3 regions of the Polaromonas aquatica genome follow, and region 1 is predicted to be linked to each of the others. Evidence: predicted binding sites of a transcription regulator. Region 1 holds the regulator's gene; each other region holds the start of a gene.

Region 1 (10,612 bases):
GATATTCCGGTCGACCCGCCTGCCAGCGCAAAGGCACAGCCAGAAGTTCAGGCCCCGGCTGCGGGCATTGGCAATTTGATTGACTTCGAGTCGTTCGATTCGCCAGTCAAAGAGGCGAACCAGCCAAAACGCTCACCGAAAGCCTGAAACTGCGTCAACATCCGGGTGCATGCAACAGGCTTTGCCGAGGCACTGCAGGCCCGGAGTCATGCGGGCTGCGCGTTCAGCGCCGGACCTGAAGGGCGCCCGGATTGACGATGTTCGTCGGCGTGCCCTTGATGAAATTGACAACGTTGTCAAACGCGGCGCCGAAATACATCTCGTAGCTGTCCTGTTCCACGTAGCCTATGTGCGGTGTGCAGATGCAGTTTTCCAGCCTCAGCAGGGCGTGCCCCTGCAGGATGGGCTCGGACTCGAACACATCCACTGCAGCCAGTCCGGGACGGCCACGATTGAGTGCTGCGATCAGTGCGTCTGGTTCGATCAGTTCTGCCCGCGATGTGTTGACCAGCAGTGCGGTTGGTTTCATGCGCGAAAGGTCATCGAGTGTCACGATGCCGCTGGTCTCATCATTCAGACGCAGGTGCAGGCTGAGGACGTCGCTCTGCTCGAAAAACTCGCTCTTGTTGCTGGCGACCTCGAATCCGTCGGCCTGTGCGCGCTCCAGCGAAGCCTCGCGTCCCCAGATCACGACACGCATGCCAAAGGCGCGGCCATAGCCCGCCAGAAGCTGCCCGATTTTTCCGTAACTCCATATGCCCAGGGTTTTGCCTTTCAATACGGAACCGAGCCCGAAGTTTGGCGGCATGGACACTGATTTCAGTCCGGCCTGCTGCCAGGCGCCGTGCTTCAGGTGGGCGACATAGTGGGGTATGCGCCGCATGGCCGCCATGATCAGTGCCCATGCGAGTTCTGCCGGCGCCGTCGGTGATCCGACGCCCTCGGCCACTACAACACCGCGCTCAGTGCAGGCTCCCACATCAACATGCGAGCCGACCCGCCCGGTCTGGGCGACCATTTTGAGTTTTGGCAGTTTTTCGATCAATTGGCGGCTGAGGTGCGTGCGCTCGCGAATGAGCACAATCACTTCCGCATCCTTGAGCCGAACCGATAGCTGGCCAATGCCTTTGACGGTGTTTGTATAGACCTTTGCGGGGTAGGCGTCGAGCTTGGAGGCGCAGGCCAGTTTTCGCACTGCGTCCTGGTAGTCGTCGAGGATCACAATATTCATGCCGATATTGTGCCTGCAAGTTTTTCAATTCCGGGTTTGCCTCACTGGGGTATGGGCATTAATTTGCGGGTAAAAGAGAATTCCTTCGTATCAGTGACGCACTCCGGCAGCACGTTTTCAGCTCACGGTGAACGGGCATTTGCAACGATGCGCTGACCTGATGCAGGCGAGCTGCCGCGCGGTCAGGCGGGTGCATCACGTGACATGACGTCCTCTGGCCGGAATGCGGAAGAATTCCGGATGCCGAACAGCGCGCGGGCGCCATGGGATGCGCAGGTTTAATGTGCGACCGATTCGCGCTGTGCCATGCGGTCCAGCTCTGCACATACATCCGCCATCCGGCCTGAAATCACCATCCGGCCTGCACAGGACGGTCCCATGCCGGCCTCAAATGCACGCACAATTCTCAGGCGGCTCGGTGCTGAGCGGGTGAGGGGGGCAGCGGCCCGGCAGGATTTTGCTGTAGCCCTCGCTGCAGCCAGGCGCGGCAAGCCGCTTGTTGTGCAGAGCTGCATGTTTTGACTGGCAGGGCGGGTATTTCTGCTGCTTGCAATAACAGCTTGTGGGGCCACAAACAGCGAAAGCAGGGCTTGCCATGGCGCGAGCAAAGCAGAAAGTACTGGTATGCGTGAAAGATTCGGTGAAAAACTGCTGATTCCCATGATGAGCTCCGGATTAAGAGAGGTTTACACAGGCAGGATTGCGATGCGGCCATGCTGCCGCAAGAAGACCGCTGCAGCAGGGTGTTGGCCAATCGGTTAGCCAAACGCCCGCCACCTGCTGCGCAGTCAGGTCGGTTACATCAGCATCGTGTTGCGGATCAGGCCCACGGCGAGGCCTTCCAGTTCGAAGGGTTCACCGGGTTCCACCACGATGGTTTTGAAGTCGGGGTTTTCAGGCAACAACTCAATCAGGTTTTTGGTGCGACGGAAGCGCTTGACGGTAACCTCGTCGCCAAGGCGAGCCACAACGATCTGCCCGTTTTTGGCTTCGCTGGCCTGTTTGACGGCAAGCAGGTCGCCGTCCATGATGCCGACATCCCGCATGCTCATGCCGCGGACTTTCAGCAGGTAGTCGGGCTGCTTGTGGAACAGGCTGCTCTCAAAATAATAGGTTTGTTCAATGTGCTCCTGCGCGAGAATGGGACTGCCAGCAGCAACTCGCCCCACCAGAGGCAGGGCGAGTTGGGCCAGGCTTTGCAACGGCAGGGAAAACTGTTTGATGCGTGATTCGTTCAATGTACGCAGGGTGTCGCTGCGCAGTCGTATGCCGCGTGAGGTGCCGCTGACCAGTTCAATGACACCCTTGCGTGCCAGCGCCTGTAGGTGTTCTTCGGCGGCGTTGGCTGAGCGAAAGCCCAGCTCGGTGGCGATCTCGGCCCGGGTGGGCGGCGCACCGGTACGGGCGATGGCGCTTTGGATCAATTCCAGGATTTGCTGCTGGCGGGCTGTGAGTTTGGGGCCTTCAGATGGCATATCGGAAAAGTGATTCAAAGTGCTCATGGCGAAAACTCCTTGGAGGTCTTGGCAACGAAACAGGTCGGAGCAGTATGCATTGCCTCGATCAAGCTGTGTTAATAACCAGTAACTGTATTTTCATCCAGTTTTTTGCGAAACGCAAGTCAATTCAAAACCAATTCAGTTATGCAAAGTAAAAAGATCGTGATTTTGGGGACAGGGGGCACCATTGCAGGCCGTGCCGGCAATGCCTTTGACAACGTCGGCTATACCGCCGCGCAAGTGGGTGTGGATGAACTGGTGCAGGCCATTCCTGCGCTGGCTGCGGCAGGCGAGCTGATAACCGAGCAGCTTGCCCAGCTTGACAGCAAGGACATGACTTTTGCGGTGTGGGGCCAGCTGGCTGAACGGGTTGGCTATTTCCTTGCGAGGGACGATGTGCAAGGCGTGGTGGTGACACACGGCACGGACACGATCGAAGAGACGGCCTTCTTTTTACAGTCAGTGCTGAACCCCGCCAAGGCTGTTGTGCTGACCTGCGCCATGCGGCCAGCGACCTCTCTTGCGCCGGATGGGCCGCAAAACATGCTGGATGCGGTCACCGTGGCACGCCATGCCGGGGCGCAGGGTGTGACGGTGGTTTGCGCAGGTGTGGTCCACGGCGCGCTGGATGTCCAGAAGGCCCATACCTACAGGCTGGATGCATTTAGCTCGGGCGATGCCGGGCCTGTGGCCTATGTGGAGGAAGGTCAGCTGAAAATATTGAGGAATTGGCCCATGGCCGAGGTGGAACGTGCGCAACCAGCTATTAAAAATATAGCATTTGCAGGGAGGCCGTGGCCCAGGGTGGAGATTGTGATGAGTTACGCTGGTGTCGGCGGGGCCGTGGTGGAGGCTCTGGTTGCCCAGGGTGTGCGGGGCCTGGTGCTTGCGGGCACGGGCAATGGAACGGCGCACCGCGATCTTGAAGCTGCCTTGCTGGAGGCGCAGGCCGCCGGCGTTCGTGTCATCCGGGCAAGCCGCTGCGCCAATGGCCGGGTGTTGCCTAAAACCGGTGATGCTTTTGATGATTCACGGGGCCTGAGCCCCGTCAAGGCGCGCATCGCCCTGATGCTTGCCCTGATGGCGCAAGGCGCAGCTTAAGCTGCCAGTGCTGCGAAAGCTCTTGCCGTGATCTCGTCAACGGTGCCCATGCCGCTGATGGCGCGGTAGGCGGGGGCCAGCGCCGGCTCGGCCTTGGCCCAGCGGGAGTAGTAGTCCACCAGCGGGCGGGTCTGGGCGCTGTATACCTCCAGCCGCTTGCGTACGGTTTCTTCCTTGTCGTCCTCGCGCTGGATCAGGGGCTCGCCGGTCACATCATCCTTGCCCTCGACTTTGGGCGGGTTGTATTTGACATGGTAGGTACGGCCGGATGCGGTATGCGAGCGACGGCCGCTCATGCGCTCGATGATGGCCTCAAAGGGAACGTCGATTTCAAGCACATAGTCCAGCTTGACACCAGCGGCCTTCATGGCGTCTGCCTGGGGAATGGTGCGCGGGAAACCGTCAAACAGAAAACCTTTGTCGCAGTCGGGCTGTGCAATGCGCTCCTTGACCAGGTTGATGATCAGGTCGTCACTCACCAGGGCGCCGGAGTCCATTATTTTTTTGGCTTCAAGCCCCAGCGGGGTGCCGGCCTTGACGGCTGCGCGCAGCATGTCGCCTGTCGAAATCTGCGGAATGTTGTATTTCTGGCAGATAAAAGTAGCTTGGGTTCCTTTGCCTGCACCAGGTGCGCCCAACAAAATCAGTCTCATGGATGTCCTCGTATTTTTATGAATTCAGTGGATTGCTTGCCAAGTCATCCCGTCAGTTGCCGGGCAAGTCGGAGAGGCGGCGGCATATGCCGGGAGATTGACACCCAATCAGAAGCACCGCAACCGTTTTTCCAAGGATAGCATGCACCTCTTGATGTCAGCTTACACAGGCTGCCCGGGATGGCGATCTACGGGAATAGTTTGCGAACCTGGATCAGGTCTTCCGGTGTATCAATGCCAATCCCCGGGGCCGTGTCGGTGATGTGCACCGCGATGCGGTGGCCATGCCACAAGGCCCTGAGCTGCTCCAGTGACTCCAGCTGCTCCATAGGGGCTTGCGGCAAGGTCGGAAACAGCCTTAAAAATCCCACGCGGTAAGCATAGATGCCTACATGGCGCAACGGTTTGGGCAAGGCACTACCGGACTTCCACCACGCCTGGCCCGCAAAGTCGCGTGCGGCCGGAATCGGCGAGCGGCTGAAATACAGCGCGGTCTGGCGTGCATCCAGCACGACCTTGACGATATTGGGGTTCTGCACATCGGCCAGTTCCTCAATGGCGTGAGCCGCAGTACTCATGGCGCAATCGGGGCGGGCCGAGAGCAGCGACGCGACTGCATCAATCAGGCCGGGGTCAATCAGGGGCTCATCTCCCTGCACGTTGACCACCAGTGCATCGTCGGACAGGCCGAGGATGTCACAGGCCTCGGCAAGCCTGTCGCTACCGCTGGGATGATCGCCCCTGGTCAAAACCGCCCGGATGCCAAAGTCAGCGCATTTTTCAATGACTTCCTGGCTGTCGGTCGCGATCACGACCTGGCTGGCGCCGCTTTTTAATGCGCGTTGCGCAACGCGAACCACCATGGGTGCGCCGCCAATGTCTGCAAGGGGTTTGTTGGGCAGGCGGGTGGAGGCCAGGCGTGCGGGAATAAGAACGGTAAAACTCATGCCAATGAAGTCAAGTGCAATTCAGTCAACAGTCACAGGCCGAGTTCTTCGTCAGTCAGCGTCCGTGCCTCGGTTTCCAGCATCACGGGCAGTCCATCGCGAACGGGATAGGCCAGCCGGGCGCTTTTCGATATGAGTTCTTGCTTCTCGCGGTCATATTCGAGAGGCCCTTTTGTGACCGGGCAAACCAGGAGTTCGAGCAGTTTAGTGTCCATGGCGTGATGGTAATTGAGAAAGCAGGGGGGCCAGCAGCGCATCCACGGCGGACAGGAAAGTGGGCTCGGGCACAAATTGCAGCGGAACCGCGAGCAGGCGGATGGATGCCATGGCGGGCTGCCTGAAGAGCTTGACCGCATCCTTCTCGGTACACAGCACCGTCGTGCCCTTTTGAACGGCCAACTGGTAGCCCGAGAAGTCGTAGTGATCCGGCAGGCTGATCGTCCGGTCAAGACTCAAACCGGATGATCTCAGCATGTCAAAAAAGGCGTCAGGATTGGCAATGGCGGCCAATGCCACCAATGGCTGTCCCCGCAAGCTGCTCAGCGAAACCTTGCTGCCATCCATGGCTACGGCGTGGTCGGCCAGTTGCCTTGACGAGCGGAATCCTTCGAAAGCTGGTGCACGCCCGGTGTGCAAAACGATGTCAACGCCGCCGCCGTTTCTTGCCGGCCAGGGTTCGCGCAAGGGGCCGGCAGGCAACAGCCATCCGTTGCCTATACCGCGATCGTCAAAAACGGCAATTTCGATATCGCGTTTCAGTGCGTAATGCTGCAGTCCATCGTCACATAGCAGAACCTGTGTTTCTGGATGGGCATTGAGCAGTGCCCTGGCTGCATCCACACGCTTGGGTGCTACAAATACCGGAGCATTTGTTGATTTTTTAATGAGGGCTGGCTCGTCACCGGACTCAAGCAATGGGGTGTCGGCAAACACCTCCTGGCACTGCTGCCCGGACCGTCCGTAGCCGCGCGAAACGACTCCAACCTTCAAACCCTGGCCCTGAAAGTGTTTCACCAGAGCCATTACCAGCGGTGTTTTTCCCGCACCGCCAGCCACTACATTGCCGACGATGAGCACCGGGACGTTCATCCGTGTGGAGCTGAAAAAGCCTGAGCGGTAAAGCAGGCGCCGCACACCGGTGAGCAAACCATAGATTTTGGAGACTGGCCACAGCAGGCACGCCAGCCAGCCCCGGCCCAGCCAGGCTTGCTGCACGGCATTGTTCATGTGCTGGCTGACGTTACCTGAAGGAGCCAAGGTAAACGCGGTGTTGAAAAATGACTAGCGAACACCGGCCTGGGCGGTGCTCTGCGTGGCAAACGTAATCTGGGTAAAGCCGCTGCGCCGCGCGGCCTCCATCACCGTAATGACCGACTGGTGGGTGGCGCTGGCGTCCGCGCTGATGATGATCACACTGTCTTTTCCGGCCTTGGCTGCCTGGACGAGGGCTATACCCAGCGCCTCAATGCTGCGGCCGCTTACGGCCGCCTTGTTGATCATGTAGCGGCCATCGCTGCTGACCGCCACGATGACCTCCTTGGGATAGTCACGCTGCTGCTCGGCGTCGGCCAATGGCAGCTTGATCTGGAGCTCCGTGAACTTGCTGTAGGTGGTGGACAGCATCAGGAAGATCAGCACCACCAGCAAAACGTCGATAAACGGGATCAGGTTGATCTCGGGTTCATCGCGCGAGCCCCGGCGAAAGTTCATGGCAGGTGTCCTGGTGTGGTGGCGAAGTGGCCGGCGTGGAAATTATTTTCTCAAGGTATTGAGATGGCGCACAAAGCGCTCGGAGGCCAGTTCCATCGTCAGCAGATGGCCGTCCACTCTTGCCCGGAAATAGCGCCAGAAAATGAGAGAAGGGATGGCCACAATCAGGCCAAAGGCGGTGTTGTATAGCGCAATCGAAATACCCTGCGCCAGTTGGGCAGGATTGCCGCCCGTTGCACTGCCGACGGCACCACCGCCAGCCTGCGAACCGAAAATTTCGATCATGCCAATGACTGTCCCCAAAAGGCCCAGTAGCGGTGCAGCTGAGGCGATGGTCGCCAGAGCGGCGAGGTAACGTTCAAGTTTGTGAGCGGCCTGGCGGCCTGCGCCTTCAAGGGTGGAGCGAAGGTCATCTTCACTGAGGCGGGGGTTTACATTGAGTGCCCTGAAACCACTTGCAAGAACCTCACCCAACAGCGAATTTTGCTCCAGTTGCGCCACCACATCAGGTGAGGGAATGGCGCTGCGGGACACGGTAATGGCCTCGTCAATCAGCTTCTGCGGGGCGACTTTTCGGGTTTTGAGACTGCTAAAACGCTCGATGACCAGCGCGAGAGCCAGGATGGAGCAGGCAACCAGGGGCCAGATGGGCCAGCCTGCGGCTTGTATGATCGAAAACAACGCACATCTCCCAGCGAATAAATTGAAGTGGATTATGGCTTACCGGGCTCAATGCTCTGTTGTCTTTGCGCGGCGTTCAGCAGAATTGGGCTGCATCGATTTTTGTAGGCGGTAACTCACAGAAGCTGTGGATAACTTTGTGAGCAAGTGCGGTTGGATTCCTTGCTAGGCCGCACCAGATCTGCCGTGTGACAGAACGATGAAATTTTGAGCAGAATTAAGTTATTTAAAATCAATGAGTTACACGAACTCTCCGTCGTCCCGGCATCATCTTGTGGGTTTCATCCAGACGCTGTGGGCCTCTGTGGAATATTACCCCCCGAAAACGCAGGGGATTCGCCATGATTGACGTGCCGGATGGCTTCATGGGGGGCGCCTCTGGCGCTCGCGCCGGCGGGGCCGCGGGTGTTCGTATCTGGCCTGTCGGGTCCTTGCTCAGGGCGATTGCCGACAGCCTGGAGGCACGCTTTAATCCGGTGGCCGTCCAGGGCGAAATTTCAGGGTTTTCGCGTGCGGCCAGCGGGCATTGCTATTTTTCGCTCAAGGACGACCAGGGGCAGATTCGCTGCGCCATGTTTCGCCGGGCCGCATCGCTGCTGGATTTTGCCCCGCGCGACGGCCAGATGGTTGAGCTTCGTGGCCGCCTGGGTGTCTATGACGCACGTGGTGAGCTGCAACTGGTGGTCGAGTCCATGCGCCAGGCAGGGCAGGGCAGCCTGTTTGAGCAGTTCCTGAAACTTAAAGCGCGACTTGAAGCAGAAGGGCTTTTTGATTCAAGCCGCAAACGACCCTTGCCCGTGATGCCGAGGGCGATCGGCGTGGTGACGTCCCTGGGCGCGGCCGCCTTGCATGATGTCGTGACCGCCCTGCAACGCCGTGCGCCCCATATCCCTGTCATTATTTATCCAGCAAGTGTCCAGGGTGGGCAGGCGGCTGGCGAGTTGCGGGAGGCCTTGGTCAAGGCTGGCCAGCGCAATGAGGTTGATGTTCTGTTGCTGGTACGCGGCGGCGGGGCGATGGAGGATTTGTGGGCATTTAATGATGAGCAACTGGCCCGCGCCATCGTCGCATCGCCCATGCCGGTTGTCAGCGGCGTGGGTCATGAGACCGATTTCACCATCGCTGATTTTTGTGCGGATATGCGTGCCCCGACGCCAACGGCAGCTGCGGAACTGAGCGTTCAACCGCAGGCTGTGTGGCTGGATGCGCTCGGGTCGGTATTGTCGCGCCTGCAGAACGGGGTGGACAGGCAGTTGCAGTCCTGCAATCAGCGGCTGGATATGGTCGCCTCGCGCTTTAGCCGTCCATCGCATTTTGTGACCAGGCAACAGGCGCGGCTGGCGGCCCATGCGCAAGACCTGCAGCATGCAACGCGCACGGCCTCCGTCCGTTTTGCAGGCAGCCTGGAGGCGCTTGAGGCGAAGTTTCCGAAAGCCATTGCCGACGCGCTTCAAAAACAGGCTGGACGGCTTGAAAACGCGCAGCTTCGCCTGGATCTCTTGAACCCTGCGCTGGTTTTGCGGCGAGGGTATGCCTGGCTGACCGACGTCGAGGGCCTGGCCATTACCAAGGCCAGCCAGACCCACATTGGACAAGCGGTACGTGCTACCCTTGCCGATGGCGAGGTCGATTTGACGGTGTCTGCGCCGCGGCTTATTTAGTTTTTACAATCGCCTCATAATTTTTTATCACCCCACCACAAGAGGAAATTCATGGAACACAAACTCCCCCCACTTCCCTATGCGATTGATGCCCTGGCGCCCAACTACAGCCAGGAAGCCTTTGAATACCACCATGGCAAGCATCACAACGCATACGTCGTCAATCTCAACAACCTGCAAAAAGGCACCGAGTTTGAAGCGATGACCCTGGAAGAAATCATCAAGAAGTCCAGTGGCGGCATCTACAACAACGCAGCGCAGATCTGGAACCACACCTTTTTCTGGAGCTGCATGAAGCCTGCTGGCGGTGGCGAGCCTTCCGGTGCGCTGGCAACGGCCATCAACGCCAAGTTTGGTTCCTACGCGGCCTTCAAGGAAGCCTTCGTCAAGTCGGCTGTCGGCAATTTCGGTTCAGGCTGGACCTGGCTGGTGAAAAAGGCCGACGGTTCTGTTGATATCGTCAATACTGGCCCGGCCGGCACACCGCTGACCACTGCCGACAAGGCGCTGCTGACGGTGGATGTCTGGGAGCACGCCTATTACATCGACTACCGCAACCTGCGTCCCAAGTTCGTTGAGACCTTCCTCGACAAGCTGGTGAACTGGGATTTTGCGGCCCAAAACTTCGCCTGAAGTCCTTCTGGCTGTTGAGCCATGAAACCTGAGCAAAAGGGCTCGAAGAGTGATCTTCGAGCCCTTTTGCTTTTTGTGTTTTTCTGTGAGGTACTTGTTTGACCTGGACCTTGGTGTGCCCTCGTTAAAAAGCCCGGGAGGTCGTACTGGCTGCAGGCTTTTTTGACGTTGCGAAGCTTTTTTCTGGCTTGAATGAAAAAATAGTTCATTCAAATGCCTGTAAATTTCACATTGCGAGATTGCATTGCAAAAAATGCGAAATGGGCAAGAGCCTCTAAAGCAAAATCAGGCGACTTCCGATTCTTGCTGCCAGTCTGTGACCCAGCTGGCGGCATTTCCATACCAATTCCTGGAGATAAGAGATGAGCACCGAGCAACCCACCATGATCTACACCCTGACCGACGAGGCTCCGCTGCTCGCGACCAGTGCGTTTTTGCCGATTATTCGCACGTTCACCGCACCGGCCGGCATCAAGGTCACCACCAGCGACATTTC
Region 2 (10,612 bases), on a different contig from region 1:
CATCAAGCAGCATGGTGCCCCCCGGATGGGCACCACTGCCACCGAGGATGACCGTTTCCGAGAGGTTTTTCGCGCGATTGAGTTTGGACTGCAGGTCTTTGTGGTTCTTGTTGTAGCTGGCCATGTGTTCATACACGGCCTGCGCCTTGTTGAACTGCCGCTTGCGCTCGAAATCCAGCGCCAGGTTGTTCAGGTTGTCCATCAGCGCATCAGTGAAGGGCACGCGGCGAAAACGGTCAAAAGCCATATCCAGCTGGCCTTGCCCTTGCAATGCCAGGCCCATCATGCGGTTGGTTTCTGCCGACTCCTCATCCGACTTGAGCTTGCCCGCCTCGGTCATCAGGAAGCGCTTGGTGGTCAGCGCCAGGTGGCCAATCAGCAGCAGGGCAGCAGGAAACACCAATTGAAGCCACTTGGCGGCAACCGACAGCAAGCTGAATTCAATCACCAGCAACACCACAAACAGCACCAGCGTCACAATGGCCGCCTTGCCAGCCGACAATCGCGGCAAGCCCGCAACCAGATAAGCGGCCACCAGCAGCAGCACGCCCAGCGTGGCCCACACACCCCAAACAGGCTGCACGATGAAATGCTCGCTCAGGATGCTTGAAGTGATGTGCGCGATGGTTTCCGCCGGTGAAAGCCCCGGGCCGGCAGGCGTCGCAAACTGGGTGCCTACGCCCGCGGCGGTAGCGCCAATGATCACAATCTTGTCGGCATATTTGCTGGCCGGAATCTTGCCGGAAATCACGTCATAAAACGAGTCCACGGCAAAGGCAGGGCGACCCTCCCTGCCTTTGTAAAACTGCGGCAGCATTAAAGCCGAATCGTCCGTCCTGATCACCAGCTTGCCGATCTGCACCGACTCGCCCACGTTAAGCCGGATGTCGGCGGGCCCGAGGTTCAGGCTTTTGGCAGCAACCAGCAGGCTCATGGAAGGCACGGCCTTTCCAAAGTAATTGATGAGCAGGGGCTCCTGCCGGACCGCGCCATCCACGTCCGGCAACTGGTTCAGGTGGGCGATGCCTGCCGCCGCCGAGCCGATCATCTCGATGGGCTGCTGCCCGCGGACGGCCGGCAAGGAGAAATTGGCAGGGTCATCCACTGCGCTTTTCAACGCATAGGCCGGCAGCGGGTTGTCCGGCCGGCCCTGGGGCACGCCCAGTGCAAAAACCGAAGGCACCAGCACATTGCCGGCCCTGGTCATGCTGGTGGCCAGCTTGGCATCCGTGTCCAGCGCCACTTCTGCGTCTGCGATCACCTTTCCCAGCTGTTCGTTGACGCCGCCCTGGGCGACCGAAGGGTCGCCCAGCACTTCCTTCATCTTGCGGATAAAAACCAGCCCGCGGTCTGTTTGCGGCTCAAAAAAGAAGGCTGTATGCGCAATGGTTCTGGCCTTGGCAGCCGACAGCTGGTCGATCAGCTGGGCATGGACATCGCGCGTCCAGGGCCACCTGCCGATATTGGCAATGCTCTGGTCATCAATCGCAATAATGGCAATGCGGTCCGAGGGCTGGCGCGAAGTGCTGGTACTCGCAAAGTCGTAGTAACGGCGCTCCAGCGTGCCAAAAAAATCCGTCAGCCCATGCAGGAACAGGACAGCCAGAACCACCAGGACGCCAACAAACCAGTCGGCGCGCCAGAACTGGCTGCGTTTGCTAGATGATGTGGCCACTTCCAGCCCCTTGTCCTGATTCGCCGTGCATTGCCCGCTTTACCCACAGTTTTTCTTGTTCGCTTGTAAAAGCCTTTCAACTGTTGCAGAAAGGTTACAAGTCTCCCAAATGTGGACGTTAACAGACAGGATGAGGCTGGACAAGTGACTTTTTACCGCCGGACGGCCTTTCTGTTGCTAAAAAGTAGCTTTCCCCGTGAGGCTCATCCAGGGCCTCACAGGCGCTACCCACAGCAGAATCAGGCTGACGGCAGCTGTTTTTGCTGGCGTTTGGTCAGGTAGGTTCCCAGTGCGACCACCAGGATGGCCCCGACGATGCCGCCAAATGTGACGGTTTGTTCACTGACGGCTCCCAGGTGCGTGGTAACCGCAGGGTCAGTCAGCAGCATTTCACCCGCCAGGAAACCCAGCAAGGCAGCACCAATGGTGATGATGATGGGAAAGCGCTCCATGACCTTGGTGAGCAGGGTTGCACCAAAAATAATCAGCGGAATGCTGACCAGCAAACCCAGGATCAGCAGAGGCAAATTGCCCTTGGCGGCTGCGGCCACCGCCAGGACGTTGTCCAGGCTCATGACCAAGTCGGCAATCAGGATGGTGCGGATGGCGGCCATCATGCCGTTGATCTCCTTGCCTTCGCCGTCGCCCTCGTCTTCGCCCTTGAGCAGGTCAACGCCGATGTACACCAGCAAAATCGCGCCCACTATTTTCAGGTAGGGCAGGTTCAACAGCTGGATCGCCACAACGGTCAGGACGATCCGCATCACGATGGCAGCAGCGCTGCCCCAGAAAATTGCCTTGCTGCGCTGCTCGGGTTTGAGGGTTCGGGCGGCCATGGCAATCACCACGGCGTTGTCGCCCGACAGCACGATGTTGGCAAGAACGATGGAGCCAAAGGCGCTCCAGAAAAGGGGGGACGCAAGGTCCAATCCGAAAATCATGGCATCTCCTGTTATGAATGAAAAAAAGCGCCGGGTAGCGCTTCTTTTGTTTTTTTGAGTTTAGCCCGAACGGGGCCGTCGCCCCGTTCGTAATAACGCTTACTAACGTTGCCTGAAAGGCAGGTTTACAGCAGCGCCTTCAGTAATTTGGCCATTTCTGACGGGTTGCGCGTCACGGTGAAACCGCAGGCTTCCATGATTTCCAGCTTGGCATCGGCCGTGTCGGCGCCGCCGGAGATCAGCGCACCGGCATGGCCCATGCGCTTGCCGGCAGGAGCCGTCACACCAGCGATAAAACCAACGATAGGCTTCTTCATGTTGGCCTTGCACCACAGGGCGGCTTCGGCTTCATCCGGGCCGCCGATTTCGCCAATCATGATGACGGCATCGGTGTCTGGATCGTCATTGAAGGCTTTCATCACATCGATGTGCTTGAGGCCATTGATCGGGTCGCCGCCAATGCCGACAGCGCTGGACTGGCCCAGGCCGATTTCGGTCAATTGCGCCACGGCTTCGTAGGTCAGCGTGCCGGAGCGGCTGACCACGCCAATGCGGCCCTTGCGGTGGATGTGGCCGGGCATGATGCCGATCTTGATCTCGTCGGGCGTGATCAGGCCTGGGCAGTTGGGGCCCAGCAGCAGGGTTTTCTTGCCGCCGGCGGCTTCCTTGGCCTTCATGCGGTTGCGCACTTCCAGCATGTCACGCACGGGGATGCCTTCGGTGATGCAGATGGCCAGGTCCAGGTTGGCCTCGACGGCTTCCCAGATGGCGGCTGCAGCGCCTGCGGGCGGCACGTAAATCACCGACACCGTTGCGCCGGTGGCCTTGGCGGCTTCCGTCACATTGGCATAAATCGGGATGCCTTCGAAGTCTTCGCCGGCTTTCTTGGGGTTCACGCCAGCCACAAAGGCTTCCTTGCCGTTTGCGTAGTCGCGGCACATGCGGGTGTGGAACTGGCCGGTCTTGCCGGTAATACCCTGCGTGATGACTTTGGTGTTTTTGTTGATGTAGATCGACATGTTTGTTTCCTGATCAGTTACGCGGGCTTACTTGACGGCGGCGACGATTCTTGTCGCGGCTTCAGCCATGGTGTCTGCTGCAATGATGGGCAGGCCGGAGTCGGCCAGCATCTTCTTGCCCAGGTCTTCATTGGTGCCCTTCATGCGCACGACCAGCGGCACCGACAGATTGACGGCCTTGCAGGCGGTGATGACGCCGTCGGCAATCGTGTCGCACTTCATGATGCCGCCGAAGATGTTGACCAGGATGCCTTTGACATCGGGGTTCTTCAGCATGATCTTGAAGGCTTCGGTGACCTTTTCTGCGGTAGCACCGCCGCCCACGTCCAGGAAGTTGGCCGGCTCGCCGCCGAACAGCTTGATGGTGTCCATGGTCGCCATGGCCAGGCCGGCACCGTTGACCAGGCAGCCGATGTTGCCGTCCAGGCTGATGTAGGCCAGGTCAAACTTGCTGGCTTCGACTTCGGCCGGGTCTTCTTCATCGAGGTCGCGGTAAGCCACGACTTCAGGGTGGCGGAACAGCGCGTTGGCGTCAAAGTTGAACTTGGCGTCCAGGGCCATCAGCTTGTTCTTGCTGTCGCGGTTCAGCGGGTTGATCTCCACCAGCGACGCGTCGGTGTCCATGTAGCACTTGTAGAGCTTCTGGAAAATGTCCACAGCCTGGGCGGTGGACTCGGCGGGCAGGCCGATGCCGTTGGCGATCCTGGTGGCTTGCTCTGCGCTCAGGCCGGTCAGCGGATCGATGTACTCGGTGATGATCTTCTCGGGCGTGGCGTGCGCCACTTCCTCGATGTCCATGCCGCCTTCGCTGGATGCGATGAAGGCCACTTTCTGGGAGGCACGGTCAGTGACGAGGGAAACGTAGTATTCCTTCTGGATATCGGCGCCATCTTCGATGTAGAGGCGGCGAACCTTCTGGCCTTCAGGGCCGGTCTGGTGGGTCTTGAGCTGCATGCCCAGGATTTCGCCGGCAATGCGCTTGACGTCTTCAATGGTCTTTGCAACCTTCACGCCGCCGCCCTTGCCGCGGCCACCCGCATGGATCTGGGCCTTGACCACCCACACCGGGCCGCCGAGTTTTTGTGCGGCTTCCACCGCTTCCTGCACCGTGAACGCAGGAATGCCGCGCGGCACAGGCACACCAAAATTGCGCAAGATTTCCTTGCCTTGGTACTCGTGAATTTTCATGGAAAACCTTCAGAATTCAGTAAAAAAGGGGGGTGCAACAGAGGTTTACGCGGGGGCCGTGGTGCTGTTTAACAGAAGTGAAAACAGGCCATGCCGACTCAAAACGCCATGTTAGCGGCCGTTGGATGTAGCAACGCAGAACTGTATCATGGTGCGACGCACAATCCTTTTGCTGGTCTTACGTAGGGGAAAAGGGCCTCGCCCGCTGCATCCGGCGGCTCTTTGCCATCTAATTAGCACCTGATACCTGATTCGCGTCAAAAAATTAGTCCAAGTTCACCCGAGAGTTTTATGCCCAAGATTTTTATTGATGGAGAAGCCGGCACCACGGGCCTGCAGATACGGGAACGGCTGCAGGCCATGCCGCAGATCGAACTGGTCAGCATTGCGCCCGAGCTGCGCAAGGATGCGGCTGCCAAGCGCGAACTGATGGCCGGGGTGGACCTGGTCATCCTGTGCCTGCACGACGACGCGGCACGCGAATCGGTCGCCATGATCGACGCCCTGCCGGGCAAAAAACCAAAAATCATCGATGCATCCACAGCTCATCGCACCACGCCGGGCTGGGTTTATGGCTTTCCCGAGCTCACCTCAACCCAGCGTGCCGCCGTGGTCGCGGCCGACCGCGTGGGCAACCCGGGCTGCTACGCCACCGGCGCGATTGCGCTGATCCGGCCGCTGGTGGATGCCGGCTTCATCCCTGCCGATTTCCCGCTGAGCCTTCCGGCTGTGAGCGGTTACTCCGGCGGCGGGCGGCAAATGATTGAGGCCTACAAGGCCGGCACCGCGCCGCTGTTTGAACTTTACGGCCTGGGACTGGAGCACAAACACCTGCCGGAAATCATGAAATACACCGGCCTGAGCCGCCGCCCGGTGTTTATCCCGTCCGTCGGCAACTTTGAGCAGGGCATGCTGGTGCAATTACCGCTGCACCTGGACCTGCTGCCAGGCAAACCGACCGCAGCACAACTGAAAGACGCGCTGGCGCGGCATTACGCGGGCAGCGAATGGGTGACGGTGGAAGCCGCAACCGAATCCGGCAAGCTGGACGCGCTGGCGCTGAACGACACCAACAAGATGGAACTGCGTGTCTTCGGCAATGAGACCTACCGCCATGCCGTGCTGATTGCAAGGCTGGACAACCTAGGCAAGGGTGCTTCCGGCGCGGCGGTGCAGAACCTGAAGCTGATGCTTGGGCTGTAACCCGGTCAATCGCTATTAAATTGATAGCTGCTTGCGGGCTGTTTACGCTGGCCAGTCGCCTATTTCACTAGAAATTCAGGGGCAAGCGAGGCTGCGGGCGACTCGCTTGCCTCCAGCCCCTTGGTCACTTAATCATCTTCCGACTGCGATACCACACGCCGGATCACTTCACCGCCAAAACCACGCGCCGCCAGGAAGCGCATCTGCTTTGCCCGTGCGGCAGCGTCTGCTGCCGGCTCGCCAAATTTGCGGCGCCAGACTTCGCGTGCGCGCTCCAGCTCGGTCGCTTTGAGGCCGTCCATCGCGTTTGCCACCAATTCAGCCCCCAGCCCCTTGCCGAGCAGCTCATGCCGCACGCGGGAGGCGCCAAAGCGCGCTGCCTTGCGGTTGATGACCGACTCCACCACGCGGGCTTCGCTGATGAAGTCCTTGGCCTGCAACTCGTCCAGCACCTGGGCCAGCTGGCCGGGCGTTTCCTCATGCGGGGCCAATTTGCGCTCCAGCTCGGCCCGCGAATGTTCGCGGGCCGCGAGGTAACGCAGGGCCCTGCCCTTGAGCGAAAGCGCAAAGCCAGTCCTGGCCGCCGGCGCAGTCACGTTCATGCGGGCATGCTCATCAGGACGCACTTTTTGCTACCTTTTTAATAGCTTGCCGCGCACATTCTGCCTTGGCCAGAGCCTTGTTTGGCATGTAAAAGCGGCCTCAGGCGGCTACTTTTGGCGCTTTTTCTGCTTTGCCAGGCTTGTCAGCCTTTCCGGCCTCCTCCGAAGCACTCACCTGCGACGGCTGCACCAGCGGGATACCCAGCGATTCACGCACCTTGTTCTCGATCTCGATGGCGAGTTCGGGGTTTTCTTTCAGGAACTCACGCGAGTTGTCGCGGCCCTGGCCGATTTTTTCGCCGTTGAAGGCATACCAGGCACCGGCTTTCTCGACGATGTGGCCAGCCACACCAAGGTCCAGCACCTCGCCCAGCCGGCTGATGCCTTCACCGTAGAGGATGTCGAACTCCGCCGTCTTGAAGGGCGAGGCCACCTTGTTCTTGACCACCTTGACGCGGGTTTCGTTGCCGATCACCTCTTCACCCTTCTTGATGGAGCCGATGCGGCGGATGTCCAGGCGTACGGAGGCGTAGAACTTCAGCGCATTGCCGCCGGTGGTGGTTTCGGGCGAGCCGAACATCACGCCTATCTTCATGCGGATCTGGTTGATGAAGATGACCATGCAGTTGGCCTTCTTGATGGTGGCGGTGAGCTTGCGCAACGCCTGGCTCATCAAACGGGCCTGCAGGCCGGGCAGGGAGTCGCCCATTTCGCCTTCGAGTTCGGCCTTGGGCGTGAGCGCCGCCACCGAGTCAATCACGATCAGGTCAACCGCGCCGGAGCGGGTCAGGGAATCAACAATCTCGAGCGCCTGCTCGCCGGTATCTGGCTGGGAGATCAGCAAGTCCTGCAGGTTCACGCCCAGTTTTTGCGCGTACTGGATGTCCAGTGCGTGCTCGGCATCAACGAAAGCGCAGGTGCCGCCCAGTTTTTGCATTTCGGCAATCACCTGCAGGGTCAGCGTGGTTTTGCCGGACGATTCCGGGCCGTAGATTTCAACCACACGGCCTCGTGGCAGGCCGCCGACGCCCAGGGCAATGTCCAGCCCCAGCGAACCGGTGGAGACCACCTGGATGTCCTCGATCACCTCGCCGGCGCCCAGCTTCATGATGGTGCCTTTACCGAACTGCTTTTCGATCTGGGCCAGCGCGGCCTGCAGGGCCTTGGCTTTTTCGGTGTTCAGGGCGGCGGATGGGGCGACAGCGGCTTTGTTCGGCAGGTCCATGAAAATCTCCTTGAAAATCAATGTGTTGAAAACTTTGGCATCAATTCCAGTCTCTGCTTTTAATTACAGCGCTGGATGCATGACCAGTACTTTATTGGCGCCATTGAAATAAGTAAACCCTGTTTTTAGTCAGTTTGCCTGACCAATTGAGTTAGCATGATCTGATGGAAAAAACAGAAGTCCAAGGCAGCGATCAGGGCAGTGATCAAAGCTGGCGCATCACGCACCTGGGCCGCCTGCTCGGCCATGCCTTGCGCCGTTTTGACGAACGTGTGCTCACGCTCATGGCCAGCAATGTCAACGTCCCGCTGGCACTGTCCAACCTTGCAGCGCGCGACCAGGTCGGCGCCGCGCACATCCACATCACACGCCACCTCGCTGTCGGCGGCTCGCGCCTGACCGAACTGGCAGACAGCGCCGGCATGAGCAAACAGGCCATGGGCGACCTGGTGAGCCAGTGCGAGGCCTGGGGCCTGGTCACGCGCGAGGCCGACCCGCATGACAAGCGGGCCAGGCAGGTGGTGTTCACCGCATCGGGCCTGCTCTGGCTGGAAGCCTTCAGGCACGCGGTGGCCCAGGCCGAGGATGAATTCCGGCAGGCCGTGGGCCAGGATGTGGCCACCGTAGTGGCGCTGGGGCTGGAGGCCTACGCGGGCGCTTGATCTGTCAGCAAACCGCAGGGTGCAAAAGCCTAAAATTTGCAGTACAAGTAAAAACCGCTGACCGCGCAGCCACCGCGCGGAACCGGCATCTGGAGACAGCCATGCGTATTTTGATTGCTGAAGACGACCAGGTTCTTGCCGATGGCCTGCTGCGCACACTGCGCGCTTCGGGCGCGGCTGCGGACCATGTAGCCAGCGGCACCGAAGCCGATGCGGCCTTGCTCACCAATACCGAATTTGACCTGCTGATCCTGGACCTCGGCCTGCCGCGCATGCATGGCCTGGAAGTGCTCAAGCGTTTGCGCGCCCGCGGCTCGGCGCTGCCGGTGCTGATCCTGACAGCAGCCGACAGCGTTGAAGAGCGCGTCAAGGGACTGGACTATGGCGCCGACGACTACATGGCCAAGCCGTTTTCATTGCAGGAGCTTGAAGCCCGTGTGCGCGCGCTGATCCGCCGCGGCATGGGTGGCGCCAGCAGCACCATCAAACACGGCCCGCTGGTGTACGACCAGGCCGGACGCGTGGCGACCATAGACGGCCAGATGGTGGAGTTGTCGGCGCGCGAACTCGGCCTGCTGGAAGTGCTGCTGCAACGCGCCGGCCGCCTCGTGAGCAAGGACCAGCTGGTGGAGCGCCTGTGCGAATGGGGCGAGGAAGTCAGCAACAACGCGATCGAGGTCTACATCCATCGCCTGCGCAAGAAGATTGAAAAAGGGCCGGTGCGGATTGCGACTGTGCGCGGCCTCGGTTACTGCCTGGAGAAGATCCCTGGCTGATATGGCCCCCACGCTTTTCACCGCGTGTAATGCGCTGCCCCCCGGGGGGGCCGCTGCGCCTGCGGCCCGGCGAAGCCGGTTCCGCGTCTCGGACTGGCATGGGATGGGACGCATCTGCCTGCGTCGAGCATGGCGCTGAGACTCTTTCAGCGTGAGCGCCGAAGCCTGTTCGGCGAAATCCTCGACTGGATGCTCACGCCACTGCTGCTGCTGTGGCCCATCAGCCTGGCGCTGACTTGGCTGGTGGCGCAAAACATTGCCGGCAAGCCTTTTGACCGCGCGCTTGAATACAACGTACAGGCGCTGGCCAAGCTGGTGGTCGTCAAGAACAACCAGGTGCAGTTCAACCTGACCGGGCCGGCGCGCGAAATCCTGCGGGCCGACGACACCGACCTGGTGTACTACCAGGTGCTGGGCACGCGCGGCGAATACCTCAGCGGCGAACACGACTTGCCGCCGCCGCCTGACGAGGACAAGGCCACCGACGGCGAAGTGCGGCTGCGCGAAGATGTCATTCAGGGCGAGGACGTCCGCGTGGCCTATACCTGGATCAAGGTCGAGGTCAAGAATGGCGGGTCGGTATTGGTGCAGGTCGCCGAAACTCTGGAAAAACGCAAGACCCTGGCCACGGAAATCGTCAAGGGCACCATGGTGCCGCAGTTCGTCACCCTGCCGCTGGCCGTGCTGCTGGTGTGGCTGGCGCTGGTGCGCGGCATCAAGCCGCTGGCGCAGCTGGAAAAACGCATTCGCGCGCGCAAGTCCGACGACATGAGCCCGCTGGATGACACCGCCGTGCCCGAGGAGGTCGCGCCGCTGGTGTCGTCCATCAACGATTTGCTGGGCCGGCTCAAGGTCTCGCTGAACACGCAAAAACGTTTCCTGGCCGATGCCGCACACCAGCTCAAGACGCCGCTGGCCGGCCTGCGCATGCAGGCCGACCTGGCACAGCGCGAAACCGATGCCGATGAACTGAAAAAATCGCTCAAGCACATAGGCCAGTCCAGCATTCGCGCGACCCACACTGTGAACCAACTGCTGGCGCTGGCGCGCGCCGAAACCACGGGCCGCAGCCTGGCCAAACAACAGCTTGACATGGTGCTCATCGTCTCGGAAGTCATGGCCGATTCGGTTCCGCGTGCGCTTGAAAAGAAAATTGACCTCGGCTACGACGGCCCCGCCGCCGGCGACCAGGCCGGCCAGCTCGAAGGCAACCCGACCCTGCTCAAGGAACTGGTGCGCAACCTGCTGGACAACGCCATCAACTACACGCCCGAAAAAGGCCAGGTCACCCTGCGGCTGCTGACGGACCGTTTCAGCGGCG
Region 3 (10,612 bases), on a different contig from region 1:
GAGCGGCAACATCGGTATCACAGCCGTGGCCAAGAGTCCGGCCGATGGCTACACCTTGCTGGTGGTGTCCAACACGCTGGTGACCAATCCGGGCCTGTCAAGCCAGCTGCCTTATGACGTGTACAAGGATTTTGTTCCCGTCACGCTCGCTGCCAACCTGCCCGTGGTGCTGGTAACCGGCTCCCAGGTGGCGCCCAAAACACTGCCCAGCCTGATTGCATACGCGAAGGCCAATCCGGGCAAGCTGACTTACGGTACCGCCGGCATCGGCTCGCCGCATCACCTGACCACCGAGTATTTCAGCGCACGTGCCGGCGTGAACATGCTGCATGTGCCGTTCAAGGGCCAGGGCCAGATCGTGCCCGAGATTGTTGCCGGCCGCGTGGATCTTGCATTCCTGGCGATAAGCTCCGTCACGCAATTCCTGCCGACTGGCAGGGTGCGCGGCCTGGCGGTGGCGAGTTCGCAGCGCACCGGCCTTGCGCCCGACCTGCCAACGCTGGCCGAGTCCGGTCTTCCGGGCGTGAGCATCGACTGGTGGCTAGGTGTGCTGGCACCCGCCGGCACACCGGACGAGATCGTGCAAAAACTCAATGCAGAAATCGTGGCCCTGTGCAAGCAGCCCGAGTTCCGCGCAAGGCTGGCGGCACAGGGCATCGATGCGATCGGCTCGACACAGGAGGCCTTTGCAAAGGTGCTGCGCGATGAAGTCCCGCGCTGGACCCAGGTGGTCAAAACCGCAGGGATCAAGGCAGAATGAGCGCCGCTACATCCCGTGCAACACAGGGGCAGGTTGCAGAACAGTTGGCGGCGTATGGCGACAGCTTGCTGGGCCTCATTCCGGCCGACCGGATTCGCCAGGTTGGGTTTGAGCGGCCCGCTCCGGCGCTGATAGACGGTTTTCGCAAGCTGCGCGATTTGACCTCCACCGTCGCCGATATCCTCGATGAAATGGGTTACGACACCGCCATTCCCGCGAGCGAACTGCCGCCGCTGCAAGCCGGCCAGCGCATGGTCGGGCCTGCGGTCACCGTGCGCCATGCGCCGGCGCGCCTGTCCAGCGGCTACAACATCGCCAAAGGCAACCGCCCGCCGCAACTGGGCGGCCGCGACCAGGTTGCGCTGTGCCAGCGCGGTGACGTGATGGTGATCGAGGCGCGCGGCATCCGCGACGCGTCCAACTTTGGCGGGCTCATGGCCACCTCTGTCAAGGAAGCTGGCATTGAGGGCCTGGTGATTGACGGCTGCGTGCGCGATGTGGCCAACATGCGCGCCATGCACCTTGCCGTCTGGGCACGCGGCATCACGCCGCGCACAGGCAAGCACCGCATTGAACTGGTGGAATTCAATGGCCCGGTCGATATTGCCGGTGTGCAGGTAAGGCCCGGCGATCTTTTGCTGGGGGACTGCGACGGCGTGATTGTGGTGCCGCTGGAAGTGGCGGCCGCCGTGCTCGAACGAGCGCAAGCCGCCACGGTACGTGAAGAAAAACTGGTCGCGGCGCTGGAGCAGGGCGCCTCCCCGCAAGAAACCGCGCGCATCCTGCCGCCCGAGAAATGGTGACCATGCTAACCACACCCGACCTGCAAACACCGCTGGGCCTGATCGGCGTCGGCCAGTTGGGCACCTCGCTGGCCCGCGGCCTGCGCGCCCAGGGCGTGCAGACCGTGCTGGCCTATAACCTGCCAGCCGATGCACAGGCCCAGGCCCGCGCCGAAGCCGCAGGTTTACGCTGGCTGGCAACGCCGGCTGGCCTGGGCGAGGCCGACATCGTGTTCTCGGCAGTCACGCCGCAGGGTGCCGTTGATGCGGCGCGTGCCTGCGCACCCGCACTTGCACCCGATGCGATTTACCTGGACCTGAACTCCATGGGACCGCGCGAGAAACGCGCGGTGGCGGATGCCGTACAGGCCGCAGGCCGGCGCTTTGTCGATGGTGCGGTGTTGGGTGCGGCGGCCGATGGCATCAGGATGCCCATCATCGTGTCCGGCCCCGATGCCGGGCTCGTGGCGCAGCGGCTGGGTGCGTTGGGCATGCGCGTGCGCGCCGTGGGCACGGAGCCCGGCCAGGCCGCGTCTATCAAGATTGTGCGCAGCGTCCTGGCCAAAGGCCTGGAAGTGCTTTATGTGGAAGCGCTGGTGGCCGCGCGCCGCCTGGGCGTCGAGACCGAGGTTCTGGGCACTTTCTGCGACTGGCTCGATGCACGGCCTGCGGCCGCATCGGCTGAGTTGCTGGTGACGACGCATCTGCTGCATGCAGAGCGCCGCATGCACGAGCTTGACATGTCGATTGCGGCTGTGCGCGAAACCGGCGTCAACCCGGTCATCACGCAGGCAATCCGCGACCGGCTCGCCGCTACCGCTGCAACCGCGGTGGCCGCGCAGTTGCAGGGCGTGCCTCCGCATCAAATTTCAGATGCACTGGCCTTGCTGGACGATGCGCTGGGCGCAACGGTGCAGGACAGGCGAGTGCCGCCGGCCTGAGCACGCCAGTCGTGGCGAAACCCTGGCTGCCAAAGCCTGCGTGGCGTTGCGCAAAGGTCTGCTGGTGGCTGCCGCCTTGCCGGGCGCGGTGCCGCCGAGGCTGACGCCAACGATCTTGTTCTTCTTCAGGAACACGTACATCGCCCCCCTGGCCGAAACGCCGAAGAACGACTTTCCCCCAATACCAGGTTCTTCGCTGACCTTTGCATCGGCGGCATCCATTCGCGCCTGCACAAGCTGCTTGCTCAACTGCTTGCGCGCCATCATTGCCGGATGGCAGGCTCCAGGTGCCAAGCCAGGAGGCCAGAGGTTTGCGGATCGCAATCTCCTTCATATTTTGCATTTAATTATTCTTTTCAGTAATTAAATTCGGAGATCAGATGGCTTCGGTCGGCAAAGTTGGCGATTTCGCGATTTTTCCGGGGTTGTTCTTAAGTTCCGTCAAAACCTGCCGATAAGCAAATCAGGCATATAGCGCAGCTTGCTTGTCTTCCTGTCAAAAAGGAAAAAGCATCCGGCCGCGTACATGCCTTCCCATTGCCAAAGGAGTGCCTATGCAAGACGACGACATACGCGGCCCCATGGCCTCGGCGTGCAGACACTGGAGTTCCTGGCCTTCGCGTTGGGCGAGGAAGCGTACGGCAGTGATATCCAGACGGTGCAGGCGTTGCTCGGCTACGGCGCAGTCACACGTATTGCCAAGGCACCGGAACACATCAAAGGCATGGTGAACCTGCGCGGTGCCATAGTGCCCATTCTCAACATCGCCAGCCGGGTCATGGGCATGGTGATGGACAGTGTCCCGGACGTGAAACGCTCACGCCGGAACAGGTCAGGCCAGCACCCGAAATGGGTGCTGCGCTGGACGCCGACTACCTGACTGGCCTGGGCGCGCTGGACGAGCGCATGCTGATTCTGGTGGATTCGGAAAACCGCATGCCAGGCAATGATCGGGCTGCCTAACAAGCTGGCAGCCTGAACCTCTCCTGGCTTCTTTGGAAAATCGTTTCATAAAAGATGGGAAATATTGTGAACTTCAGGGATCTAAAAATTGGCCGCAAACTGGGTTTGAGTTTTGGTGTTGTCATTGCATGCCTGATCGTGCTCGCGACGCTCGCCTATAGCCGCATTGGCCTGTTGGGCGATGAGATCACGCAGATGAGCAATGACCGTTATCCCAAGACGGTTCTAGCGCACACGATCAAGGATGAGTTGAATGAAACCGCAAGGCAGATGCGCAATATTCTTTTGATGTCGGATGCGCAAGCCATCCAGAAAGAATTTGAACAAATCGAAAAAAATTCAAAAAACATCTCGGATGCCATCGCTGTGCTGGACAAGACCATCCTCTCGGAGAAAGGCCGGGAGAACATCAAGGAACTGATCGATATCAGGGAGAAGTTCTCAAGCTTGAGAGCGAATTTCCTCAAGCTCGCCAAAGAGGGAAACATCGATGAGGCCAAGCTTGTGCTTCTCAATGAATTGCGTCCCGTGCAATTGACCTACTTTGCCGTTCTCGACAATGTCATCAAATTCCAAGCCGGCCTGATGGAGGCCTCTCAAAAGGATGCGGAAACGCAGGTGCTGGAGTCCCACATGATTGTGCTGGTATTGGCGGCCACGGCCATCCTGATGAGCGTGTTGCTCAGTGCCCTGACGACACGCAGCATCACCCGCCCGCTGAACCAGGCCGTCCAGTTGGCCGAAACCGTTGCTGCCGGTGACCTGAGCAGCCATATTGAGGTGGCGAGCAAGGACGAGACCGGCCAGTTGATGCAGGCGCTCAAGGACATGAATGCCAACCTGGCCAAGGTGGTGGGGCAAGTCCGTCAAGGTACAGACACCATCGCCACCGCGTCCAGCCAGATTGCCTCCGGCAACCAGGATTTGTCCTCGCGCACCGAAGAGCAGGCCAGTTCCCTGGAAGAAACTGCCGCTTCCATGGAAGAGCTGACCTCCACGGTCAAGCAGAATGCAGACAACGCCAGACAGGCGAATCAGCTGGCGGTATCCGCTTCCAGCGTCGCCGTACGCGGTGGCAGTGTGGTCTCCCAGGTTGTGGACACCATGGGTGCCATCAATGCGTCGTCGCGCAAGATCGTTGAAATCATCAGCGTGATTGACGGCATTGCCTTCCAGACCAACATCCTGGCCCTGAACGCCGCGGTAGAAGCCGCCCGTGCCGGCGAGCAGGGCCGTGGTTTTGCCGTGGTGGCCGCTGAAGTCCGTAACCTGGCACAGCGCTCAGCGACTGCGGCCAAGGAAATCAAGACCCTGATCGACGATTCCGTCCACAAGGTCGAGGAGGGCTCGAGCCAGGTGGCCGAAGCCGGCAGAACCATGGGCGAGATTGTCGACAGCGTCAAACGCGTGACCGACATCATGGCCGAGATCACCGCCGCCAGCCATGAGCAGAGTTCGGGCATTGAGCAGATCAACCAGGCCATCACCCAGATGGACCAGGTGACCCAGCAAAACGCCGCGCTGGTCGAGGAGGCTGCTGCCGCTGCGCAATCGCTACAAGAGCAGGCCGGTGGCCTGTCGCAGCTGGTGAGTGTGTTCAAGCTGGACCGCAAACAACATGGCCGGGGCGCTGTACCGAAACTCGCCATGGCCGGTGTGCCTGCAGCGGGCGGGGCCTGGGAGGTTTTTTAGCGCTATCGCATGAAGACCGGCGCATGGATGCTGGTCTTCATGGGGCTTAAGGCTTGACATGAGGGGCGGCGCCCGGCTTGCCGGACGGCGTCCTCTCGCTGGACGGGTGGGGCGTCACTTCACGCCGCTTGCACTTCTCTTTTTCAAGTGATACGTGAGTGATGCGACTATGCATATTTCCAGGGAATCTCGCGGCACTTTATCTTCCAGTGAGAACACCAGTGCCCGGTTTCCTTCGAACTTGAAGTCATTGGGGAAAATGGTTCTGAAGGTTTCAACCAGACTGGTTTTGCAGTTGAAGTACATCGCGTAGTGATCGGGATCTTTCTTCTTCCAGTCGATCCGGACCGTGCTGCCACTCCTGTCTTTTGTGGCGTAAGCCGGCTCGCCCCATTTCAGCGATTCTTCGATCTCTCCCAGGCCTTTTACTGTGGCTGCAGCCTGGAAGACAAGCTCCCTGAGGGCAAGAAGCTTCGGACGTACATTTGGCGGGTACGCGCTGAACCTCGCCGCAACTTCTGCACTGGCAAAAGGTTTCATGCGAACCTCACGATTCACGACCTGGTGACTTCCAACGTGGGTAAGACCGCAAACCCGCGAAACAACATGGCCGGGTGTTCATGCCTGCATCTCCTTTTGTTGTCGTAACTGCCTGGTTTATATCAGTATCTTTCCGGCTGGTGATGAGGACTTGCCATGAAAAATCCTCATATGCCACCAAGGCGCCAGGGCCTGAAGCCAGCCGCATATAGTCAAGGTGACGCTTCTGATTTCCCCCATCCGGGAACTTATCCCCGCCGAAATCCACGAACCAGCGGACAATTCGTACATCGATCAAAAAGGAACGTGATGTTTTTAAAGTATTTCGACGCGTTGCCACGCCGCGTGCTGGCGCTGACGGCCGTTGTGTGTGTGGCCATGCTGGCTTTTGGTTTGTACCTGCAGCACGTTGTCGGCCTGGAGCCGTGTCCCATGTGCATAGTCCAGCGTTATGCGCTGGTGCTGGTGGCGATTGTTTCCGGGCTGACTGCCATCGGTAAAAGCAAAGGCGTGCTGATTGGCGGCTCGGTCCTGACGCTGATCGTTGCCGGTTTTGGCGCTTTTGTTGCTGCGCGCCAGAGCTTTTTGCAGTGGTACCCGCCTGAAATCGCATCCTGCGGCCGTGACTTCTACGGGATGATCGAGACCTTTCCGCTCAAGCGTGCCATCCCCATGATTTTCAAGGGCAGCGGCGACTGCACCAAGATCGACTGGACCTTTCTGGGCGCCTCAATCGCCAACTGGTCGTTTGTCTGTTTTGTGGCGATTGGGCTGGTCATGCTGATGCTGGTGTTGCGGCAGGCACGCAAGCGCTGAGAAGCGCCGCTGCCGCGGCCCCCTGCAGACTGACCGCGCACAATAAGGCCGCATGACCTACCTGCTAGTCCTCACCGTCGGCCTGATCGCGGGCACCATCAGCGGCATCGTCGGTTTCGGCTCCAGCATCATGCTGATGCCGGTTTTGGTGCTTGCCTTTGGCCCCCGCGAGGCGGTGCCCATCATGGCGATTGCGGCAATCATGGCCAACCTCTCGCGCGTGGCGGTTTGGTGGCGTGAGGTGGACTGGCGTGTGGTGGGCGCTTATGCGCTGACCGGCATTCCTGCCGCAGCCCTGGGGGCCCGTACCTTGCTGGTGTTGCCGCCACGGATTGTGGAGGCGGTGCTGGCGGTGTTTTTTATCGCCATGATCCCGCTGCGCCGCTGGCTGGCTGTGCGCAACTTCAGGCTCAAACTCTGGCACTTTGCCGTGGTGGGTGCGGTCATTGGTTTTTTGACCGGCATCGTGGTGTCTACCGGGCCGGTCAACACGCCGTTTTTCCTGGCTTACGGGCTGGTGAAGGGCGCATTTCTGGGGACGGAGGCCATGGCTTCACTCGTCGTTTATGTCAGCAAAAGCCTGGTCTTTCGCAGCTACGGCGCCTTGCCTCTGGCGGCGATTGCCCAGGGCCTGATCATCGGCTGCTCGCTGACGGCGGGCTCCTTTATCGCCAAACGTTTTGTGCTCAGCCTGGAGCCTGAAAAATTCCGCCTGCTGATGGACGCCTTGCTGCTGGCTTCCGGCCTGACCATGCTCTGGACGGCCCTGCGCTAAGGCGTGCCTGAGCCGTATTGAGGGGTATTGAGCGATATTGGTCTGTGGATCAAATCCGGCCATATACTGTATATAAATACAGTTATTGAGCAGAATGTCCGCCCCATGATTTCCACCCCATTTGCCCATCGCACCTTGCCGGACCTTGCCAACACCCAGGTGTGGCGGGCCGGCGAGCTGGGCAGTGCGAGCCTGCAGGTGGTGGACACAGGTTATGTCGCGCTGAACCGGGTTTTACCCGGCGGCGGCTGGCCGCAAGGGGCGCTGGCAGAAGTGATGCAACCGCAGCCGGGCCAGCATGAATGGGGTCTGGTGGCGCCGGCACTGGCCGCCATCCAGGCAGAGGCGCCCGACAAGCTGATGGTGCTGCTAGGCGCGCCTTACCTGCCCTTTGGCCCGGCGCTGGGCGCGCGTCAGCTCAACATGCAGCGCCTGCTGTGCGCGCACGGCAGGGATGCGCCAACGCTGCTCTGGGCCACGCGCGAGGCTCTGCAGTGCGCGGACGTGGCCGCCGTGTTGGCCTGGCTGCCCGATGCGCGCAGTGCGCATTTGCGCCGGCTGCAGATTGCCGCGCATGCGCATAACAAGCTGCTGTTTGTATTCAGGCCCTTGCGTGCACAGAACGAATCATCGCCTGCGCCGCTGCGGCTGCTGCTTGAAGGCACCGCGGGTGATGCCGGCAATGTGCTGCTCACGGTGCTCAAGCGCCGTGGTCCGCCGCTGGCCGCGCCCGTGCTGCTGGATACGCGGCCGGCCCGGCTATCGGCACTGCTGGCCGCCAGCCGCGAGCGGGTGCGCCGCCAGCGCGAAGAGTTTGCGTCCATAGTGCGGCCCGTCACGTCACCGCAAAGTCCCGTCCATGCGCCGCTGGATCGCATTGCACACCTCGATCACCACTGAACCTGCGCAAGCGATGCAGGCAGTGTTTGACGACAGGGCGGCGCAACAGGCGGTGGCCAGCATGGCGCTGGGCTTTACCCCGCATGTGGCGCTGCTGGACGAGACCGTGCTGCTGGACGTGACCGGCAGCCTGCGCCTGTTTGGCGGCCCGGCACGGCTGACGCAGCTGCTGGAGCAGCGCCTGGCACTGTTTTTTGAAGAAAACAGCCTCCTGGCCACCGTAAAACACGCACAGGGTGCTACATCTTTAATAGCAATTGGGCGGCTGAGACGGTTGCGCGACCAACCTGACGCGCTGCGCACGCGGGTGGCCGAACTGCCCATGCACACCCTCACCGCCGCGCGCCCGCACCTGGGTGTGCTGGAGCGTATTGGCTGCCGCAGCTGGGACGACCTTCTGCGCCTGCCGCGAGACGGCGTGGCCAGGCGTTTTGGCGCCGACCTGCTCGAAGCGCTGGACCGCGCCCGCGGCAGCGCGCCCGATGACTATGCGTGGCTGGTGTTGCCCGAACACTTTGAGGAAAAGCTGGAACTGGATGCGCTGGTCACACACGCGCCGGCGCTGATGGCGGGCGTTGGGCGATTGCTGCTCCATTTGCAGGCCTGGCTGCTGGGGCGGCAAAGCGGACTGAGCGCGCTCAGGCTGACCTGGCACCTGGACAGGCGCCGCGATGTGGCGCCCACCGGCGAGCTGGACATTCGTACCGCCCAGCCCGCGCAGGACCTGCGCCACGTGGCGCGCCTGGTTGCCGAGCACCTGGCGCAGCAAAAGCTGCCGGCGCCGGTCCACAGCCTGACCCTGCAATCGCTGGTGACAGAACGGCTGGTCGATTCAGCCGCCGCCACCGGCAGCCTGCTGATGGAAGCGCGCCAGCAGGGCGACAGTGCGGTGGAGCTGATAGAGCGTCTTGGCGCGCGCCTGGGCGATGCCCATGTGCTGTCCTGGCAAGCCGGTGCAGACCACAGGCCCGAGCAGATGCAGCGCTGGGTTTCGGCCCAGTCTGCTATTAAATCAATAGCTGCTTGCGCGCGTTCAACGCCGGCCAGAGGCATAAAACGCTTGAAAAAAGGGGATGAGGCGAGGGTGGAGGCGCTGTACCCGACCTGGCTGCTGCCCGAACCGCTTCAGTTGCAGGCGCTGCGTGACAGCCCGGTGTACCAGGGCCCGTTGCTGCGCATGGCCGGGCCGCAACGGCTGGAGGCCAGCGGCTGGCTGATGGCAGGCGATACCGGGGATGCCCGTGGCAAGCCGCCGGCCATGCGCGACTACTTTATCTACCGCAGCCAGCAGGGCAGCTTGCTGTGGATTTACAGCGAACGCCTGACCGTGGGTGGGCTGCAGGCCGGGCAGCATGCGTGGTACCTGCACGGTTTTTTTGCCTGAGCTGTGTATGTCTGCCTACCTGCTTCCCGACTATGCCGAGCTGCATGCGCTGAGCAACTTCAGCTTCCAGCGCGGCGCATCGCATGCAGAGGAGTTAGCCGAGCGCGCTTTCGGGCTGGGCTACAAGGCGCTGGCGATTACCGACGAGTGCTCGGTAGCCGGCGTGGTGCGGGCACATCTGGTGAGCAAAAAGCTTGGCCTCAAGCTGCTGCCGGGGGCCGAGTTTCTGGTGCAGGCTGAGCATGCCTTTCGCATGGTCGTGCTGCCGCACAACGCTGTGGGCTGGGGCAACCTGTGCGAGTTCATCAGCATCGCCAGGCAGGCAGGAGACGTCATGGAGAAAGGCAGTTACCGCGTGGCGTTGGGCGAAACGGATTTCTCAACGCTGGCGGATTGTGAGGTCCTGCTCTCACCCTTGTCCGATGCTATCAATACAGAAGCGCTTTGCGCTCATGCCGTCTGGGCTAAAGGCCTTTTTGGCTTGAATGCCTGGCTGGCCGTCGAATTGCTGCAAGGCCTGGACGATGCGCTGCGCCTGCAGCAGTTGCAGGCGGTGGCCGAACGCACCGGCATGCAACTGGTTGCGGCAGGAAATGTGCTGATGCACAAACGCTCGCGCAAGCCGTTGCACGACGTGATGACGGCCATCAAGCTGGGTAAATCCGTGCATGAATGCGGCTTTGCGCTGCAGGCCAATGCCGAGGCGCACCTGCGGCCGCGCATGCGGCTGGCCGACATTTACCCGGCGGCGCTGCTGCGTGCCACGCAGGAGGTGGCGGCGCGTTGCAGCTTTAACCTGGACGAGATTCGCAAGCTGTACAGCTACCCCCGGGACGACATGGTGCCGCCCGCGGAAACGCCCGCACGGTGGCTCAGGCGGCTGACCTGGCAAGGGGCCCAAAACCGCTATTCGCGCCGCATTCCCCGGAAAATCAGGGTGCAGCTTGCGTTTGAACTGGCGCTGATTGAAGAGCTTGGCTACGAGATGTTTTTCATCACCGTGCATGACATCGTGCGGTTTGCCAATGAGCAGAAGATTCTTTGCCAGGGGCGCGGCTC

The links. The regulator LexA, encoded in region 1, represses DNA repair genes until DNA is damaged. The targets are predictions, from matches to a motif close to ACTGTATNNNNATACAGT.
Region 2: the regulator LexA is predicted to act here: its motif matches at 7,906-7,923, upstream of recA (recombinase RecA).
Region 3: the regulator LexA is predicted to act here: its motif matches at 7,335-7,352, upstream of imuA (translesion DNA synthesis-associated protein ImuA).

What each region holds. Positions count from the first base shown of each region.
Region 1 is NZ_JBHSRS010000002.1:87,635-98,246, forward strand. Features, by position in the region: gene ACFQND_RS01065 (type IV pilus assembly protein FimV) at 1-147, shown strand, start outside; gene ACFQND_RS01070 (D-2-hydroxyacid dehydrogenase family protein) at 224-1,231, opposite strand; gene lexA (transcriptional repressor LexA) at 2,029-2,733, opposite strand; gene ACFQND_RS01080 (asparaginase) at 2,875-3,831, shown strand; gene adk (adenylate kinase) at 3,828-4,484, opposite strand; gene kdsB (3-deoxy-manno-octulosonate cytidylyltransferase) at 4,673-5,431, opposite strand; gene ACFQND_RS01095 (Trm112 family protein) at 5,464-5,646, opposite strand; gene lpxK (tetraacyldisaccharide 4'-kinase) at 5,636-6,658, opposite strand; gene ACFQND_RS01105 (ExbD/TolR family protein) at 6,713-7,141, opposite strand; gene ACFQND_RS01110 (MotA/TolQ/ExbB proton channel family protein) at 7,184-7,822, opposite strand; gene xseA (exodeoxyribonuclease VII large subunit) at 8,188-9,483, shown strand; gene ACFQND_RS01120 (superoxide dismutase) at 9,535-10,116, shown strand; gene ACFQND_RS01125 (NADP-dependent isocitrate dehydrogenase) at 10,479-10,612, shown strand, end outside.
Region 2 is NZ_JBHSRS010000018.1:388,166-398,777, forward strand. Features, by position in the region: gene ACFQND_RS10255 (CHASE2 domain-containing serine/threonine-protein kinase) at 1-1,675, opposite strand, end outside; gene ACFQND_RS10260 (TerC family protein) at 1,915-2,616, opposite strand; gene sucD (succinate--CoA ligase subunit alpha) at 2,742-3,635, opposite strand; gene sucC (ADP-forming succinate--CoA ligase subunit beta) at 3,663-4,823, opposite strand; gene argC (N-acetyl-gamma-glutamyl-phosphate reductase) at 5,115-6,026, shown strand; gene recX (recombination regulator RecX) at 6,155-6,628, opposite strand; gene recA (recombinase RecA) at 6,729-7,853, opposite strand; gene ACFQND_RS10290 (MarR family winged helix-turn-helix transcriptional regulator) at 8,018-8,515, shown strand; gene ACFQND_RS10295 (response regulator) at 8,617-9,291, shown strand; gene ACFQND_RS10300 (sensor histidine kinase) at 9,421-10,612, shown strand, end outside.
Region 3 is NZ_JBHSRS010000013.1:331,340-341,951, forward strand. Features, by position in the region: gene ACFQND_RS05720 (Bug family tripartite tricarboxylate transporter substrate binding protein) at 1-760, shown strand, start outside; gene ACFQND_RS05725 (RraA family protein) at 757-1,563, shown strand; gene ACFQND_RS05730 (NAD(P)-dependent oxidoreductase) at 1,566-2,483, shown strand; gene ACFQND_RS05735 (hypothetical protein) at 2,412-2,777, opposite strand; partial or broken gene ACFQND_RS05740 (chemotaxis protein CheW) at 3,010-3,462, shown strand; gene ACFQND_RS05745 (methyl-accepting chemotaxis protein) at 3,501-5,138, shown strand; gene ACFQND_RS05750 (DUF1801 domain-containing protein) at 5,253-5,678, opposite strand; gene ACFQND_RS05755 (disulfide bond formation protein B) at 5,988-6,494, shown strand; gene ACFQND_RS05760 (sulfite exporter TauE/SafE family protein) at 6,547-7,269, shown strand; gene imuA (translesion DNA synthesis-associated protein ImuA) at 7,375-8,169, shown strand; gene ACFQND_RS05770 (DNA polymerase Y family protein) at 8,129-9,553, shown strand; gene ACFQND_RS05775 (error-prone DNA polymerase) at 9,561-10,612, shown strand, end outside.